2 linked regions of the Bradyrhizobium sp. AZCC 1610 genome follow. The protein of the gene in region 1 interacts with the protein of each later gene in a pairwise test. Links are inferred from orthologs where the notes say so. Each region holds a gene or a part of one and is shown in the gene's direction. Other genes may lie near its edges. The genes, in order: lpdA and odhB.

What was found.
Region 2: the proteins of lpdA (region 1) and odhB interact in binary tests that used the Escherichia coli proteins (3 or more experiments, as listed by UniProt). The link is inferred for Bradyrhizobium sp. AZCC 1610 from one-to-one orthologs.

Annotation. Positions count from the first base shown.
Region 1 is NZ_JAZHRR010000001.1:4,904,593-4,912,815, reverse strand. What follows is about bases 1,711-4,555. They hold lpdA (dihydrolipoyl dehydrogenase), read left to right. Parts: upstream 1,711-2,181; coding sequence 2,182-3,930; downstream 3,931-4,555. Other genes in these bases: V1279_RS24315 (TAXI family TRAP transporter solute-binding subunit), read left to right, coding at 3,945-4,555; V1279_RS24325 (dihydrolipoyllysine-residue acetyltransferase), read left to right, coding at 1,711-2,165. Also shown: aceE (pyruvate dehydrogenase (acetyl-transferring), homodimeric type), read left to right, coding at 1-569; more of V1279_RS24325, read left to right, coding at 594-1,710; more of V1279_RS24315, read left to right, coding at 4,556-4,919; V1279_RS24310 (dicarboxylate/amino acid:cation symporter), read left to right, coding at 4,948-6,318; V1279_RS24305 (acetyl-CoA C-acetyltransferase), read left to right, coding at 6,363-7,535; phbB (acetoacetyl-CoA reductase), read left to right, coding at 7,661-8,223. UniProt on the Escherichia coli protein: Lipoamide dehydrogenase is a component of the glycine cleavage system as well as of the alpha-ketoacid dehydrogenase complexes.
Region 2 is NZ_JAZHRR010000001.1:7,437,329-7,445,492, forward strand. Bases 2,820-5,605 are described here. They hold odhB (2-oxoglutarate dehydrogenase complex dihydrolipoyllysine-residue succinyltransferase), read left to right. Parts: upstream 2,820-3,486; coding sequence 3,487-4,725; downstream 4,726-5,605. Other genes in these bases: V1279_RS36440 (2-oxoglutarate dehydrogenase E1 component), read left to right, coding at 2,820-3,327; V1279_RS36450 (SDR family oxidoreductase), read left to right, coding at 4,808-5,554. In the rest of the region: sucD (succinate--CoA ligase subunit alpha), read left to right, coding at 1-235; more of V1279_RS36440, read left to right, coding at 370-2,819; V1279_RS36460 (hypothetical protein), read left to right, coding at 7,128-7,658; V1279_RS36465 (DUF4337 domain-containing protein), read right to left, coding at 7,810-8,164. UniProt on the Escherichia coli protein: E2 component of the 2-oxoglutarate dehydrogenase (OGDH) complex which catalyzes the second step in the conversion of 2-oxoglutarate to succinyl-CoA and CO(2).

The DNA of each region.
Region 1 (8,223 bases):
CGGAGGAGGGGATTCTCAAGGGGCTCTATCTCCTGAAGAGCGGTGGCGAGACCGCGAAGAAGGGACTTCGAGTCCAACTCGTCGGCTCAGGCACGATCCTGCGCGAGGTGATCGCGGCCGCAGATCTGCTCAAGGCGGACTTCGGTGTCACCGCCGACATCTGGAGCGCGACCAGCTTCAACGAACTGCGTCGTGACGGCATGGCGTCGGAGCGCTGGAACCTGCTGCATCCGACCGAGCCGCGCCGCAAGAGCTGGGTGGAGGCGCAACTCGACGGGCATCCCGGACCGGTCGTGGCCTCCACCGACTATATGCGCAACTACCCCGATCAGATCCGGGAATATGTCCAGGCGGCCGGCCGTCGATACGTCGTGCTGGGCACGGACGGCTTCGGCCGCAGCGACTATCGCGTGAAGCTTCGAAAATTCTTCGAGGTCGACCGGCATTACGTCGCCGTCGCCGCGCTCAAGGCGCTCGCAGACGACGGAGCGATTAAGCCGGCCACCGTGGCCGAAGCCATCGCCAAATACAAAATCGACGCCGGGCGTGCTGCGCCCTGGACCGTGTGAGCCAGCGGAGCCGAGGACAGAACGATGAGTGGTCTGATCGACATCAAGGTTCCCGATATCGGCGACTTCAAGGACGTCCCGGTGATCGAGATCTTCGTCAAGCCCGGCGACAAGGTGAAGGCCGAGGATCCGCTGGTTTCGCTGGAGTCCGACAAGGCAACCATGGAGGTGCCGTCGCCGCGCGATGGCGTGGTGAAGTCGGTGGTGGTGAAGGTTGGCGACAAGGTCAGCGAAGGCACGGTGGTTGTGCAGTTCGCGGGCGCGGGCGCGGGCGCGGAGCAGGCCGAGCCGCGCCCGGTCGTCAGCGCTCCGCCATCGCCGGTCAGCGCACCGGCGGGTGTTGCCGAGGTGCGAGTTCCCGATATCGGCGACTTCAAGGACGTGCCGGTTATCGAAATCTTCGTAAAGGCCGGCGACAGCGTGAAAGCGGAGGACCCGCTGATCGCACTCGAGTCGGACAAGGCGACGATGGAAGTGCCGGCGCCTCTCTCCGGCACCGTGCGCGAGATCAAGGTCAAGACCGGCGACAAGGTCAGCGAGGGCTCGATCATCCTATCGCTCGCAACTGGGGCAGCACCTTTGCAGGCCGACATTCCTCCCGTGTCGCAGCCTGCGTCCTCGCCGGCCGCCGCCGCTGGAACGGCGGTGGTCGGCGCCTTTGACGAAAGGAGCTTCGCGCTCGCCTATGCCGGCCCGGCAGTGCGCAAGCTGGCGCGCGAACTGGGCGTCGATCTCGGCAAGGTCAAGGGCTCGGGCAATCACGGCCGCATTCAGCGTGAAGACGTTGAGGCCTTCGGCAAGGGCGGAGCGGCGCCGGCCAAACCGCAAGCAGCCGCCGCAAGCGGAGGCGGCGTCGGCGGCATCGATCTTCTGCCCTGGCCCAAGGTCGATTTTGCGAAGTACGGCCCGGTCGAGCGCAAGGAGCTCGGCCGCATCAAGAAGATTTCCGCGGCCAATCTTCACCGCAACTGGGTGGTCATCCCGCATGTAACGACCCACGACGAGGCTGATATCACCGATCTCGAACAATTCCGGGTGACGATGAATAAGGAGCTGGAGAAGAGCGGCGTAAAGCTCTCGCTCCTGCCGTTTATGGTGAAAGCCGCGGTAGCGACGCTGCAAAAATTCCCGGAATTCAATGCAAGCCTCGATGGCGACACGCTCGTCTACAAGAATTACTGGCACATCGGCTTTGCCGCGGACACACCGAATGGCCTGATGGTGCCGGTCATCCGCGACGCCGACAAAAAATCGGTGCCGGAGATTGCCAAGGAGATGAACGGGCTCGCCAAGCTCGCGCGCGAAGGCAAGATCAAGCCCGACCAGATGCAGGGTGGGACTTTCTCGATCTCCTCGCTCGGCGGCATCGGCGGCATCTATTTCACGCCGATCATCAACGCGCCCGAAGTCGCGATCATGGGCGTCTGCAAGGGTTACTGGAAGCATCACTCCTCCGACGGCAAGACATCGAATTGGCGGCTGACGCTGCCGCTGTCGCTGTCGTGGGATCACCGCGTCATCGACGGTGCGGCGGCCGCGCGCTTCAACGTCTACTTCGCAAACGTGCTCGCCGATTTGCGGCGCGTGCTGTTCTGAGATCGGGGGAAGCAGCATGGCTCAGCAGATCGAAGTGAAGGTCCCTGATATCGGTGACTTCAAGGACGTTGCGGTGATCGAGGTGATGGTGAAGTCGGGCGAGACCGTCGCGGTCGACACCAGCCTCATCATGGTCGAATCCGACAAGGCATCGATGGAGATCCCGTCGTCCCACGCCGGCGTCGTGAAGGAGGTCAGGGTCAAGGTTGACGACAAGGTGAGCGAAGGCTCGACCATCCTGGTGCTGGAGGCCACAGGCGCCGCGGCGGCGCCGAAGCCCGCGCCGGCGTCGCAGCCGGCCGCCACCGCGCCGCCGCCAGCCACGTCATCCGCGGCATCCTATTCCGGCAAGGCGGATATCGAATGCGACATGCTGGTGCTAGGCGCCGGTCCCGGCGGTTACTCGGCCGCCTTTCGCGCCGCCGATCTCGGTATGAAGACCGTGCTGGTCGAGCGTTACGATACGCTCGGAGGGGTGTGTCTCAATGTCGGCTGTATCCCGAGCAAGGCGTTGCTGCATACGGCGTCCGTGGTCGACGAGGTCAGGCATCTGCCTGATCATGGCATCTCCTTTGGAGCGCCGCAGATCGACCTCGGCAAGTTGCGCGGGTTCAAGGACGGCGTGATCAAGAAGCTGACGGGTGGCCTTGCCGGCATGGCGAAGGCCCGCAAGGTCGAGGTTGCGACCGGCGTCGGGACCTTCCTCGACTCGCATCATCTCGAAGTCATCGCGGCGGGCGGCAAGAAAACGGTCAAGTTCGCCAAGGCCATCGTCGCCGCGGGCAGCCAGGCCGTGAAACTGCCGTTTTTGCCCGAGGATCCGCGCATCGTCGATTCGACCGGCGCCCTGCAGCTGAAATCAATCCCCAAGCGCATGCTGGTGATCGGCGGCGGCATCATCGGGCTCGAAATGGCGACGGTGTATTCGACGCTCGGCTCGCGCATTGACGTTGTCGAAATGCTCGACGGCCTGATGCAGGGAGCCGACCGCGATCTGGTCAAGGTCTGGGAGAAGGCGAACGCGGGCCGTTTCGACAAGGTCATGCTGACGACCAAGACGATGGGCGCGAAGGTGACCGAAGCCGGGATCGAGGTGAGTTTCGAGGGCGGGCAGGCGCCTGCCGGGCCGCAGGTCTATGACCTCGTGCTCGTGTCGGTCGGCCGCAGCCCGAATGGCAAGAAGATCGGGGCTGAAAAGGCCGGCATCGCGGTGACCGAGCGAGGCTTCATCGACGTCGACAAGCAGATGCGCACCAACGTGGCGCACATCTTTGCGATCGGAGACATCATTGGGCAGCCGATGCTGGCGCACAAGGCCGTGCACGAAGGCCACGTGGCCGCGGAGGTCGCGCATGGCGAAAAGTCGTATTTCGACGCGCGGCAGATTCCTTCCGTCGCCTACACCGACCCCGAGGTTGCCTGGGCCGGCAAGACCGAGGATCAGTGCAAGGCCGAGGGGCTCAAGGTCGGCAAGGCCGTCTTTCCATGGGCAGCCTCCGGTCGCGCCATCGCCAACGGTCGCGACGAGGGTTTTACCAAGCTGCTGTTCGACACCACGACGCACCGCATCATCGGCGGTGGCATCGTCGGGACGCATGCCGGCGATCTCATCAGCGAGATCTGCCTCGCGATCGAGATGGGCTGCGAGCCGGCCGATATCGGCAAGACCATTCATCCGCACCCGACACTCGGAGAGTCCATCGGCATGGCGGCCGAGGTGTTCGAGGGCCACTGCACGGACCTTCCGCCACAAAAGAAAAAGTGACGTTGGAGACAGTCATGATTTCAAGAGCGTGGCGAATTCTCATCCTTCTCGCATTTGTTCTGCTTCCGCCCAAGTTGGCGTCGGCGGCGGAGGCTCATTGGCCCCAGGTGCTCACTCTCGGCACCGCGTCGGAAGGCGGCACCTATTACGCCTATGGCGAAGGGCTGGCCCGATTGCTCACGCAAGAACTCGGCATCGCGGTGGTGGCACGGCCGACCGGCGGCCCGATCGAGAATATCAAGCTGCTCGAGACCGGTGAAATCCAGCTGGCCTTCGTCACGCAAGGCGTGGCGTTGCAGGCGTGGAGCGCCAGCGCTGCCTGGACCGAAGCACGGCAATACCGAAACATGCGCGCCATGTTCGCGATGTACGATACGCCGTTTCAGTTTCAGGTACTCAGTGACTCGCCAATTCAATCGTTTGCCCAATTCGCGGGCAAACGCATCGGTGTCGGACCCGAGGGCGGCACCACCGCCACCTACTTACCCGAGTTCCTCAAGGCGCTGAAGATCGAGGCCACCCTGATTCACGGCGATTGGGTGGTGCTCGCGGAGAAGTCGGTGGCGCGGAGCATTGATGCGCTCGCGGTTGGCGCCGGCGTGCCGGCTCCGTTCCTTATCGATATCGAGCGAAAGGCGAAGGTGCGTTATCTCCCTCTCACGCGGCAGGAGATCGCAACGCTGCGCCTGGCGATGCCGGAACTCTCGGCATCCGTCGTCGCGGCGGGTTCGTATCCTACTTTGCGGCGCCGGTACGACACGGTCGGTCTGTTCAACTTTGCCGTTGCGCACAAGGATCTGCCGAACGATCTGGTCACGGCCATCGTCGACACGGTGTTCGCCAATAACGAGCGGATGGTCGAATTTCATCCGGCGGCGGCGGAAACGATCCCCTCGAACATCACGCGCAACAATTTCATTCCGCTTCATGGTGGCGCGGTCAGTTGGTACCGCAGCAGGGTTACGCCTGGGGTTGCGCATTCGGACTGAGAAACAGTTTCTAGGGAAGGAATAAGATATGGCAACAGCAGCAGCAACGACAGGCGGTCACCATTCCGTAAAATGGTATCAGCACCTCTATGTGCAGGTTTTGGCTGCAATCACAGCCGGCATATTACTGGGCCATTTTTATCCTCAGCTTGGCGAGCAGATGAAGCCGCTCGGCGATGCGTTTATCAAATGCATCAAGATGATTATCGCCCCGATCATCTTCTTCACGGTTGTGCATGGTATTGCCAGCATGCGCGACATGAAGAAGGTCGGACGTGTTGGTTTAAAGGCATTGATCTATTTCGAAGTGCTAACGACGGCCGCGCTTATCATCGGACTTATCGTTATCAATTTGTGGAAGCCGGGCGTCGGCATGAACGTCGATCTGTCGACCGTTGACACAAAATCGATCGCGGCCTTCACCGCAAAAGCGAAGGACCAGGGCACGGTCCAGTTTCTGATGGACATTATCCCGTCGACAGTCGTCGGCGCTTTTGCCCATGGCGAAATCTTGCAGGTGTTGTTCTTTGCGATCCTGTTTGCATTTGGGTTGCAAGCACTCGGTCAACACGGTGAGGGCGTGCTGCGGCTGATTGATGTCGTGAGCCACGTGTTCTTCAAGATCGTTGGCTACATCATGAAAGTTGCGCCGATCGGCGCGTTCGGCGCAATGGCGTTCACGATCGGCAAGTATGGCGTGGCGACGCTAATTTCGCTGGGAAACTTCATGTTGGCGTTTTACGCAACATGCTTGTTGTTCGTCTTCGTCGTGCTCGGTTCCGTTGCTGCCCTTAGCGGTTTTTCGATCTTTAAGTTCATCCGTTATATCAAGGAAGAACTCCTGATCGTGCTTGGCACTTCGTCGTCGGAAACAGTACTGCCGCGCATGATCGCCAAGATGGAAAATCTTGGCTGTGAAAAGTCGGTCGTCGGTTTGGTCATTCCGACCGGCTATTCGTTCAATCTCGATGGCACTTGTATTTACTTGACAATGGCCGCGATCTTCCTGGCGCAGGCGACCGGTACGGACCTGACGATCTGGCAAGAACTCGGCATCATCGGCGTTCTGCTCCTGACATCCAAGGGCGCCGCCGGTGTCACGGGATCCGGCTTCATCGTTCTAGCCGCAACACTTGCATCCGTCGGGACGATTCCGGTCGCGAGCATCGCCTTGATCCTTGGCATTGACCGCTTCATGTCGGAGGCGCGCGCGCTCACCAATCTCATAGGAAATGGCGTTGCGACAGTCGTTGTCGCCAAATGGGAAGGGGCGCTCGATGAAAAAGTGCTCCATCAACGTCTAAACCAGGAGCGCGATGCCGAAGCGGACGATCCGGAGTCCGTAAAGATTGCGGATGACGAGAGGGAGGGAGGCGCGCTCCGGCCAGTCGTCGCTTGACCTTGAAAACGGAAGTGCAGGAAACGCTAAACGAGGAGTTGATCATGACTGAAGTAGTAATTGTGTCTGCTGCCCGGACGCCGGTCGGTGCGTTCAACGGAGCGCTCGGCTCGATCTCTGCCCATGAATTGGGGGCCATTGCAATCAAAGGCGCGCTCGAACGAGCCAAGGTCGCGCCGGAAGATGTCGATGAAGTGATCCTGGGCCAGGTACTATCCGGCGGCGAGGGGCAGAATCCTGCGCGGCAGGCCGCCATGGCGGCCGGCATTCCGCAGGAGAAGACGGCGTGGGGCATGAATCAGCTCTGCGGTTCGGGCCTGCGGTCGGTGGCGCTCGGCTTGCAGCAGATCGCCAATGGCGATGCGAAAGTCATCGTCGCCGGCGGCATGGAGTCGATGTCGATGGCGCCGCATCTGTCGCACATGCGCAACGGCACAAAGATGGGCGACACCAAGTTCGTCGACTCCATGCTGAAGGACGGGCTGCTGGATGCGTTCCACGGCTATCATATGGGGGTCACCGCGGAGAACATCGCCGCCAAGTGGCAGATCTCCCGGGAAGAGCAGGACGCGTTCGCCACCAGTTCGCAGAACAAGGCCGAGGACGCGCAGAAGGCCGGCCGGTTCAAGGACGAGATCATTCCCGTCACCGTCAAGACCAGGAAGGGCGACGTCGTCGTCGACCAGGACGAATATATCCGCCCGGGCACCACACTGGATGCGCTGGCGAAGCTGAAGCCCGCCTTCAACAAAGAGGGCACGGTAACCGCCGGCAACGCCTCCGGTCTCAACGACGGCGCGGCCGCGCTGGTTTTGATGAGCGCCGACGAAGCCAGCAAACGCGGCCTCACGCCGCTTGCGAAGATCGTCTCCTGGGCGACCGCGGGCGTCGATCCCGCGGTGATGGGGTCCGGCCCAATTCCGGCGTCGCGCAAGGCGCTTGAAAAGGCTGGCTGGAAAGTCAGGGATCTCGATCTCGTCGAGGCGAACGAGGCCTTCGCGGCGCAGGCCATCGCGGTCAACAAGGACATGGGTTGGGATCCGTCGATCGTGAACGTGAACGGCGGCGCCATCGCCATCGGCCATCCGATCGGTGCATCCGGTGCGCGCGTTCTGACGACGCTGCTGTTCGAGATGCAGAAGCGCGGCGCGAAGAAGGGGCTTGCCACGCTGTGCATCGGCGGTGGCATGGGCGTCGCCCTGACGGTCGAGCGCTAGACCGGCGGACGGACGGTCGTTCCGGCCGGAGCGAGACGTGGACGGCACTAGGTCGCCCACAAATGACAACGGCTCCCCGAGAGCCGGCAAGTACAAGTTGAACCAATCAAGATCAGGAGGAGATGATGTCCAGAGTTGCGGTGGTGACGGGCGGTACACGAGGCATAGGTGAGGCGATCTCGATCGCGCTCAAGGAAGCCGGCTACAAGGTGGCTGCGAGCTATGCCGGCAACGATGAGGCGGCCGCGAAGTTCAAGAGCGAGACCGGCATCAACGCCTACAAATGGGACGTGTCGAGTTACGACGCCTGCGTCGCAGGCCTGAAGCAGGTCGAAGCCGATCTGGGCTCGGTGGACGTACTGGTCAACAACGCCGGCATCACCAAGGACGGCATGTTCCACAAGATGACGCCGGACCAATGGTACGCCGTCATCAACACCAACCTGAACTCGCTGTTCAACATGACGAGGCCGGTGTGGGAAGGAATGCGCGAGCGCAAGTTCGGCCGCGTGATCTGCATCTCCTCGATCAACGGCCAGAAGGGCCAGATGGGCCAGGTCAACTACTCCGCCGCCAAGGCGGGTGACATGGGCTTCGTCAAGGCGCTGGCCCAGGAGGGAGCGCGCTCCGGCATCACCGTCAACACGATCTGTCCCGGCTATATCGCCACCGAGATGGTCAAGGCGAT
Region 2 (8,164 bases), 2.5 Mb from region 1 along the record:
CGCCGCCCAGTTCATCAAGGACGAAGCCAAGCGCGGCCGCAAGAAGCCGATGGTCGGCTTCATCGCCGGCGTCACCGCCCCTCCCGGCCGCCGCATGGGTCATGCCGGCGCGATCATCTCTGGCGGCAAGGGCGACGCCGGATCCAAGACCACGGCCATGGAAGCGGCCGGAATTACGGTCTCTCCGTCGCCGGCACGGCTCGGACATACCCTTGCCGAAAAGTTGAAGTCCTAATTCAATTCTTGGTTCTTTTCGGGGCGAAGTTTCGCACTAAATAGGGTAAGGGGTACTTTATCCCGCTGATCCGGTTTCCGGATCGGCGATGCGCCGTCTTCTACGCGCAAACCGAAAATCACCAGGACGCCATCATGTCTCGCCAGGACGCGAACGCAGCATTTGCTCTCTCCTCATTTTTGCAAGGCACCAACGCCACCTACATCGACGACCTCTATGCCCGCTACGAGCAGGACCCGGCGTCCGTCGACGCCGAATGGCAGGAATTCTTCAAGAGCCTGAAAGACACCCCCGCCGACGTCCAGAAGCACGCCGAGGGCCCCTCCTGGGGACGCGACAACTGGCCACTCACCCCGCGCGACGAGCTGACCTCGGCGCTGGATGGTAACTGGGTCACCGTCGAGAAGGCGGTCGGCGCCAAGCTCGCCGCCAAGGCGCAGGCGAAGGGCGCCGAGCTGTCGGCCGCCGACGTCAACCAGGCGACCCGCGATTCGGTCCGCGCCTTGATGTTGATCCGCGCCTACCGCATGCGCGGTCATTTTCACGCCAAGCTCGATCCGCTCGGCATCGAAGCGCAGCGCGATCGCGAAGAGCTCGATCCGCGCACCTATAGCTTCACCGAAGCCGACTTCGACCGCAAGATCTTCCTCGATCATGTGCTCGGCCTCGAATACGGCACGCTTCGCGAAATCGTCGCGATCTGCGAGCGCACCTACTGCCAGACGCTCGGCGTCGAGTTCATGCACATCTCCAACGCTGCGCAGAAGGCCTGGATCCAGGAGCGCATCGAGGGTCCGGACAAGGAAATCAGTTTTACGCGCGAGGGACGCCGCGCGATCCTGAACAAGCTGGTTGAAGCCGAGGGTTTTGAAAAGTTCTGCGATCTCAAGTTCACGGGCACCAAGCGTTTCGGCCTCGACGGCGCTGAATCGCTGATTCCGGCGCTCGAACAGATCATCAAGCGCGGCGGCAATCTCGGCGTGAAGGAGATCGTGCTCGGCATGCCGCATCGCGGCCGCCTCAACGTGCTGACCCAGGTCATGGGCAAGCCGCATCGCGCGCTGTTTCACGAATTCAAGGGTGGCTCGGCCAACCCGGACGCGGTCGAAGGCTCCGGCGACGTCAAATACCATCTCGGTGCGTCGTCCGACCGCGAGTTCGACAACAACAAGATCCATCTGTCGCTGACCGCGAACCCGTCGCATCTCGAAATCGTCGATCCCGTCGTGCTCGGCAAGGTTCGCGCCAAGCAGGACCAGCACGGCGATCCGCCGGACATGCGCATCTCCGTGCTGCCCATGCTGATGCATGGCGACGCGGCGTTCGCCGGCCAGGGCGTGGTGGCGGAATGCTTCAGCTTGTCCGACCTGAAGGGCTACCGCACCGGCGGCTCGCTGCATTTCATCGTCAACAACCAGATCGGCTTCACCACCTATCCGCGCTATTCGCGCTCGTCGCCCTATCCGTCCGACGTGGCGAAGATGATCGACGCGCCGATCTTCCATGTGAACGGCGACGATCCGGAGGCGGTGGTGTTCGCCGCCAAGGTCGCGATCGAGTTCCGGCAGAAATTCCACAAGCCTGTCGTGATCGACATGTTCTGCTATCGCCGCCATGGCCACAACGAGGGCGACGAGCCCGCGTTCACCCAGCCGGTGATGTACAAGCGCATCGCTTCGCACCCGTCGACGCTGGAAATCTACGCCAGGCGGCTGATCGCCGACGGCGTGATGACCGAGGGCGAGGTCGAGAAGGCCAAGGCCGACTGGCGCGCGCGGCTCGATGCCGAGCTCGAGGCGGGCTCCGGCTACAAGCCCAACAAGGCTGACTGGCTCGATGGCAAGTGGGCCGGCTTCAAGTCGGCCGATCAGGAAGAGGAGGCCCGCCGCGGCGTCACCGGCGTCGATGTCAACATCCTCAAGGATATCGGGCGCAAGATCACCAAGGTGCCGGACGGCTTCCGGGTTCACCGCACCATCCAGCGCTTCCTGGAAAACCGCGCCAAAGCGATCGACAACGGCGTCGGCATCGACTGGGCGACCGGCGAGGCGCTGGCGTTCTGCACGCTGCTGCAGGAAGGCCGTCACGTCCGGCTGTCGGGACAGGATTCCGAGCGCGGCACCTTCTCGCAGCGCCATTCGGTGCTGATCGACCAGGAAGACGAGAGCCGCTACACGCCGTTCAACCATCTCGGCCACGACCAGGGTCATTACGAGGTCATCAACTCGCTATTGTCCGAAGAGGCGGTGCTCGGCTTCGAGTACGGCTATTCGCTGGCCGAGCCGAAGGCGCTGGCGATGTGGGAAGCGCAGTTCGGCGACTTCGCCAACGGCGCGCAGGTGCTGTTCGACCAGTTCATCTCGTCGGGCGAGCGCAAATGGCTGCGCATGTCCGGCCTCGTCTGCTTGCTGCCGCATGGCTATGAAGGGCAGGGACCGGAGCATTCTTCGGCGCGGCTCGAGCGTTTCCTGCAGATGTGCGCCGAAGACAACATGCAGGTGGTATATCCCACTACGCCTGCGAATTACTTCCACGTGCTGCGGCGCCAGCTGCATCGCGAAATCCGTAAACCCCTGATCCTGATGACGCCGAAGTCGCTGTTGCGGCACAAGCGCGCGGTCTCGCAGCTCGACGAGCTGGCGGCGGACACCACCTTCCACCGCATCCTGTACGATGACGCCCAGATGCTGCCCGACGAGAAGATCAAGCTCACGCCGGACGACAGTATCCGCCGCGTCGTGCTGTGCTCGGGCAAGGTCTATTACGATCTCTATGAGGAGCGCGAAAAGCGCGGCATCGACGACATCTACATCATGCGCGTCGAGCAGCTTTATCCGGTGCCGCTGAAGGCGCTGGTGCACGAGCTCGCCCGCTTCAAGAACGCCGAAGTGGTTTGGTGCCAGGAAGAGCCGCGCAACATGGGCGCGTGGCACTTCATCGAGCCCTATCTCGAATGGGTGCTGAACCAGATCCATGCGCCGAACAGGCGTCCGCGTTACGCCGGCCGCGCCGCCTCGGCCGCAACCGCCACCGGTTTGATGTCGAAGCACCAGGCGCAGCTCAAGGCGATGCTGGATGAGGCGCTGAACTAGGAAATCACCATTCGTCATGCCCCGCGAAGGCGGGGCATCCAGTACGCCGCGCCACTAAAGTTCGATCACGACCGTCCCGGCGTACTGGATCGCCCGCATTCGCGGGCGATGACAGCCTTGGAATTTGAGACTGCTAAAGGTTACTGAGGAAACCATACCATGACTGAAATTCGTGTTCCGACGCTCGGCGAGTCCGTGACGGAAGCCACCATCGGCCGCTGGTTCAAGAAAGCCGGCGACGCCGTCGCGGTGGACGAGCCCCTGGTCGAGCTTGAGACCGACAAGGTCACCATCGAGGTGCCGGCGCCGTCTGCCGGCGTGCTCGGCGAGATCGCAGCCAAGGACGGCGAGACCGTCGCCGTCGGCGCGCTGCTTGGGCAGATCAATGTCGGTGCGGCCGGTGGCGCCAAGTCGGCCGCGCCCGCCAGGGCCGCCGCCCCGGCTGCAGCGCCCGCAGCCGCCGCGCCTGCTGCGGCTCCGAAGGCTGCGGCATCGGATGCGCCGCTGGCGCCGTCGGTTCGAAAACTCTCCACTGAGAGCGGCATCGATACCGCGACCGTTCCGGGCTCCGGCAAGGACGGCCGCGTCACCAAGGGCGACATGCTGGCAGCGATCGAGAAGGCGGCGTCCGCGCCGACCCCGGTCAATCAGCCGGCGGCATCGGTGCAGGTGCGGGCGCCTTCGCCGGCCGACGACGCGGCGCGGGAGGAGCGCGTGAAGATGACGCGGCTGCGCCAGACCATCGCGCGGCGGCTGAAGGACGTGCAGAACACGGCGGCGATGCTGACAACCTTCAACGAGGTCGACATGACCCACATCATGGCGATGCGCACACAATACAAGGATGTGTTTGAGAAGAAGCATGGCAGCAAGCTCGGCTTCATGGGCTTCTTCACCAAGGCCGTCGTGCAGGCGCTGAAGGACATCCCGGCCGTCAATGCCGAGATCGACGGCACCGATTTGATCTACAAGAACTACTACCACATCGGCGTCGCCGTCGGCACCGACAAGGGCCTGGTCGTGCCCGTGGTGCGCGACTGCGACCACAAGTCGATCTCCGACATCGAAAAGTCGATCGCCGATTTCGGCCGCCGAGCCCGCGATGGCCAGCTCAAGATCGACGAGATGCAGGGCGGCACCTTCACCATCACCAATGGCGGCATCTACGGTTCGCTGATGTCGACGCCGATCCTGAACGCACCGCAGTCCGCCATCCTCGGCATGCACAAGATCCAGGAGCGGCCGATGGTGGTCGGCGGCAAGATCGAGGTGCGCCCGATGATGTATCTGGCGCTGTCCTACGATCACCGCGTGATCGACGGCAAGGAGGCGGTGACCTTCCTGGTGCGTGTCAAGGAAAGCCTGGAAGACCCAGCACGCCTGGTGCTGGATCTCTAACGCCACCGGCTTTGCCCGCGCCGGTGCGAAAGGCCGGCGCTGCGAGCCATGGATCGATGCGCGCCGACTTGTGGGGGCTGATGTGACGGACAAGGTTGTTGTGATCACCGGCGGTAGCCGCGGCATCGGCCGCGCCACCGCGCTCGCCGCGGCCGCGCGCGGCTTTCGCGTCGTGGTCGGCTATGCCAGCAATGAGGCGGCGGCGAAGGAAGTCGTCTCGCTGATCGAGCGCAAGAACGGCAAGGCGATTGCCGTGAAATGCGACGTCGGCAGCGAGGCGGACATTCTCGCGCTGTTTGCCGCTGCCGACGAATTCGGAACGCTCGGCGCGCTCGTCAACAATGCCGGCATCGTCGGGCCCTCGGCGCGGGTCGAGGACATGTCGGCTGAGCGCATCCAGCGCATGATGGCGGTCAACGTCACCGGCAGCATCCTGTGCGCGCGCGAGGCGGTGAAGCGGATGTCGACCCGCAAGGGCGGCGAGGGCGGCGTCATCGTCAATCTTTCCTCGGTCGCGGCGAAACTCGGCTCTCCCAACACCTATGTCGATTATGCGGCGTCCAAGGGCGCGGTGGACTCCTTCACCGTCGGCCTTGGCCATGAAGTCGCCGGCGAGGGCATTCGCGTGGCCGCGATCCGGCCCGGGCTGATCGATACCGAGATTCATGCTTCCGGCGGCGAACCCGACCGCGCGCACCGGCTGGCGCACATGGTGCCGATGCAGCGCGTCGGCACCGCGGATGAAATCGCCAACGCCATCGTCTGGCTGATCTCGGACGAGGCGTCCTACGTCACCAGCGCCATCCTTGATGTCTCGGGTGGACGGTAATACCTGACACGTTTCTCAGCTACAGGACTTCATCATGGCTACCTACGATCTCGTCGTTATCGGCACCGGCCCGGGCGGATATGTCTGCGCGGTGCGCGCGGCGCAACTCGGCATGAAGGTCGCCGTGGTCGAGAAGGATGCGACGCTCGGCGGCACCTGTCTCAATGTCGGCTGCATGCCGTCCAAGGCCCTGCTGCACGCGTCCGAAATGTTCGAGGAGGCCACGCACTCCTTTGCCAAGATGGGCGTCAGCGTCTCCGCGCCAAAGCTCGATCTGCCCGCGATGATGAACTTCAAACAGCAGGGCATCGACGGCAACGTCAAGGGCGTCGAGTTCCTGATGAAGAAGAACAAGATCGACGTCCTTTACGGCACCGGCAGGATTGTCGGCGCCGGCAAGGTCGAGGTCAGCGGTGACGGCAAGGCGCAGACGGTCGAAACCAAAAATATTGTCATCGCCACCGGCTCCGATATCGCGCGGCTGAAGGGCATCGAGATCGACGAGAGGCGCGTCGTGTCGTCGACCGGCGCGCTGTCGCTGGAAAAAGTGCCGGAAAAAATGCTGATCATCGGCGCCGGTGTGATCGGCCTCGAACTCGGCTCGGTGTGGCGCCGGCTCGGGGCAGAGGTCATGGTCGTCGCAATTCCTCGACCGCATCCTGCCCGGCATGGATGGCGAAGTGGCGAAACAATTCCAGCGCATGCTCGAAAAGCAGGGCTTTGCGTTCAAGCTCGGCGCCAAGGTGACCGGCGTTGATACGTCGGGCAAGATGTTGAAGGCCAGTGTCGAGCCGGCCGCCGGCGGACCGGCAGAGACGCTCGAAACCGACGTGGTGCTGGTCTGTATCGGCCGCGTGCCGTACACCGAAGGGCTCGGCCTCAAGGAAGCCGGCATCGCGCTCGACAATCGCGGGCGCGTGCAGATCGACGCACATTTCTCGACCAGCGTGAAGGGCGTCTACGCGATCGGCGATGTGGTGGCGGGCCCGATGCTCGCACACAAGGCGGAGGACGAGGGCGTTGCCTGCGCCGAGATCATTGCGGGACAGGCGGGCCACGTGAACTACGATGTTATCCCGGGCGTCGTGTATACCACGCCGGAAGTGGCGTCGGTCGGCAAGACCGAGGAAGAGCTGAAGCAGGCGGGCGTGGCATACACGTCAGGCAAATTTCCGTTCACCGCCAACGGCCGCTCCAAGGTCAACCAGACCACTGACGGTTTCGTGAAGATTCTCGCGGATGCGAAAACTGACCGCGTGCTCGGCGTGCACATCGTCGGCCGCGAAGCCGGCGAAATGATCCATGAAGCCTGCGTTCTGATGGAGTTTGGCGGTTCTGCCGAAGATCTGGCGCGCACGTGCCATGCCCATCCGACGCGCTCGGAAGCCATCAAGGAAGCCGCGCTTGCGGCCGGCAAACGCGCCATCCATATGTGATCGGAACCCGGAGCCTGCCGGGTAGAGCATGAATGAAGAAGCGGGTATCCGGTTTCCCAGAAAGATCATGCTTTGAACAAACAGATGGAGCGAAGCGACCAATCAATGACGTCATTCCGCTCCAGCGATTACGATCGATGATGCGCCGCCTGTTACAGCCGTTCTGGGTCCTGCTTGCGGTCATCTTCCTGATCGAAGCCTGGCTGTGGGATCATCTCGAGCCGATCGTCGAGCGCATCGTTGCGCTGATCCCGCTGCGCGCCTTCAAGCAATGGCTGTCCGGTCGCGTCGATACGCTGTCGCCGGCGATGACGCTGATCGTGTTCGCGGTGCCGGTGATTCCGCTGTTTCCGCTCAAGCTGGTCGGCCTCTGGCTGCTGGCGCATGAATATTGGCTGAGCGCCGTCGTCGTCATCGTGTTCGGCAAACTCGTCGGCGTCGGCGTCACCGCGTTCATCTTCGACGTGACGCGCGCGAAGCTCCTGCAAATGGCGTGGTTCAGGAAGACCTATGAATTCATCATGGCGATGCGCGCCAAGGCGGCGGCCCTGGTCCAGCCGGTCAAGCAGCGCATCCGGGAAATGCTGCGTGGCGACGGCGAGGGCTGGTCGTCACGCACGCTGCGGCTGATTGCGCGCTTTCGCAAGAGCGTGCACGAAGCGCGGTGACGCTCCTCTCTTGTCATCGCCCGGCTCGAAGACGGGCCGATCCAGTATCCCAGAGACAGTAGTGCTTGAGTCGAGAAGCCGCGGCGTACTGGATGCCCCGCTTAAAGCGGGGCATGACAGGAGAGCGCGTTGCTAACCGCTCCGCGAAAGTTCAATGCAGATGCAAGAGATGCGGCGCGTAGAGGCCAAGCGCGGTGATCGCGATGCCTGCGACCGCCAGTGCGCCTGATACCCAGGCCAGCACGATCATGCCGGTGATGATGGTGGCGGACGCCAGCACGATGCCGATCTGGAAGGCGGCCGAGGCGATTTCGTAGTGGTGATACTTTGCGGTAGCGAGGTCGCGCTCGTGCTCGGCATGCTTGGCGCGTGCGGCGAGCTGTTCTGAACCCTCCCCGGTCTCCGGCTCCGAACGGTAGCGCGCCGCGGTCTTGTTCCAGTCGTCGATCTGCTTTTGCAAGGCCGCTTTCGCAGCATCATCGCCGATGGTGCCCAAGCTGAGCTTG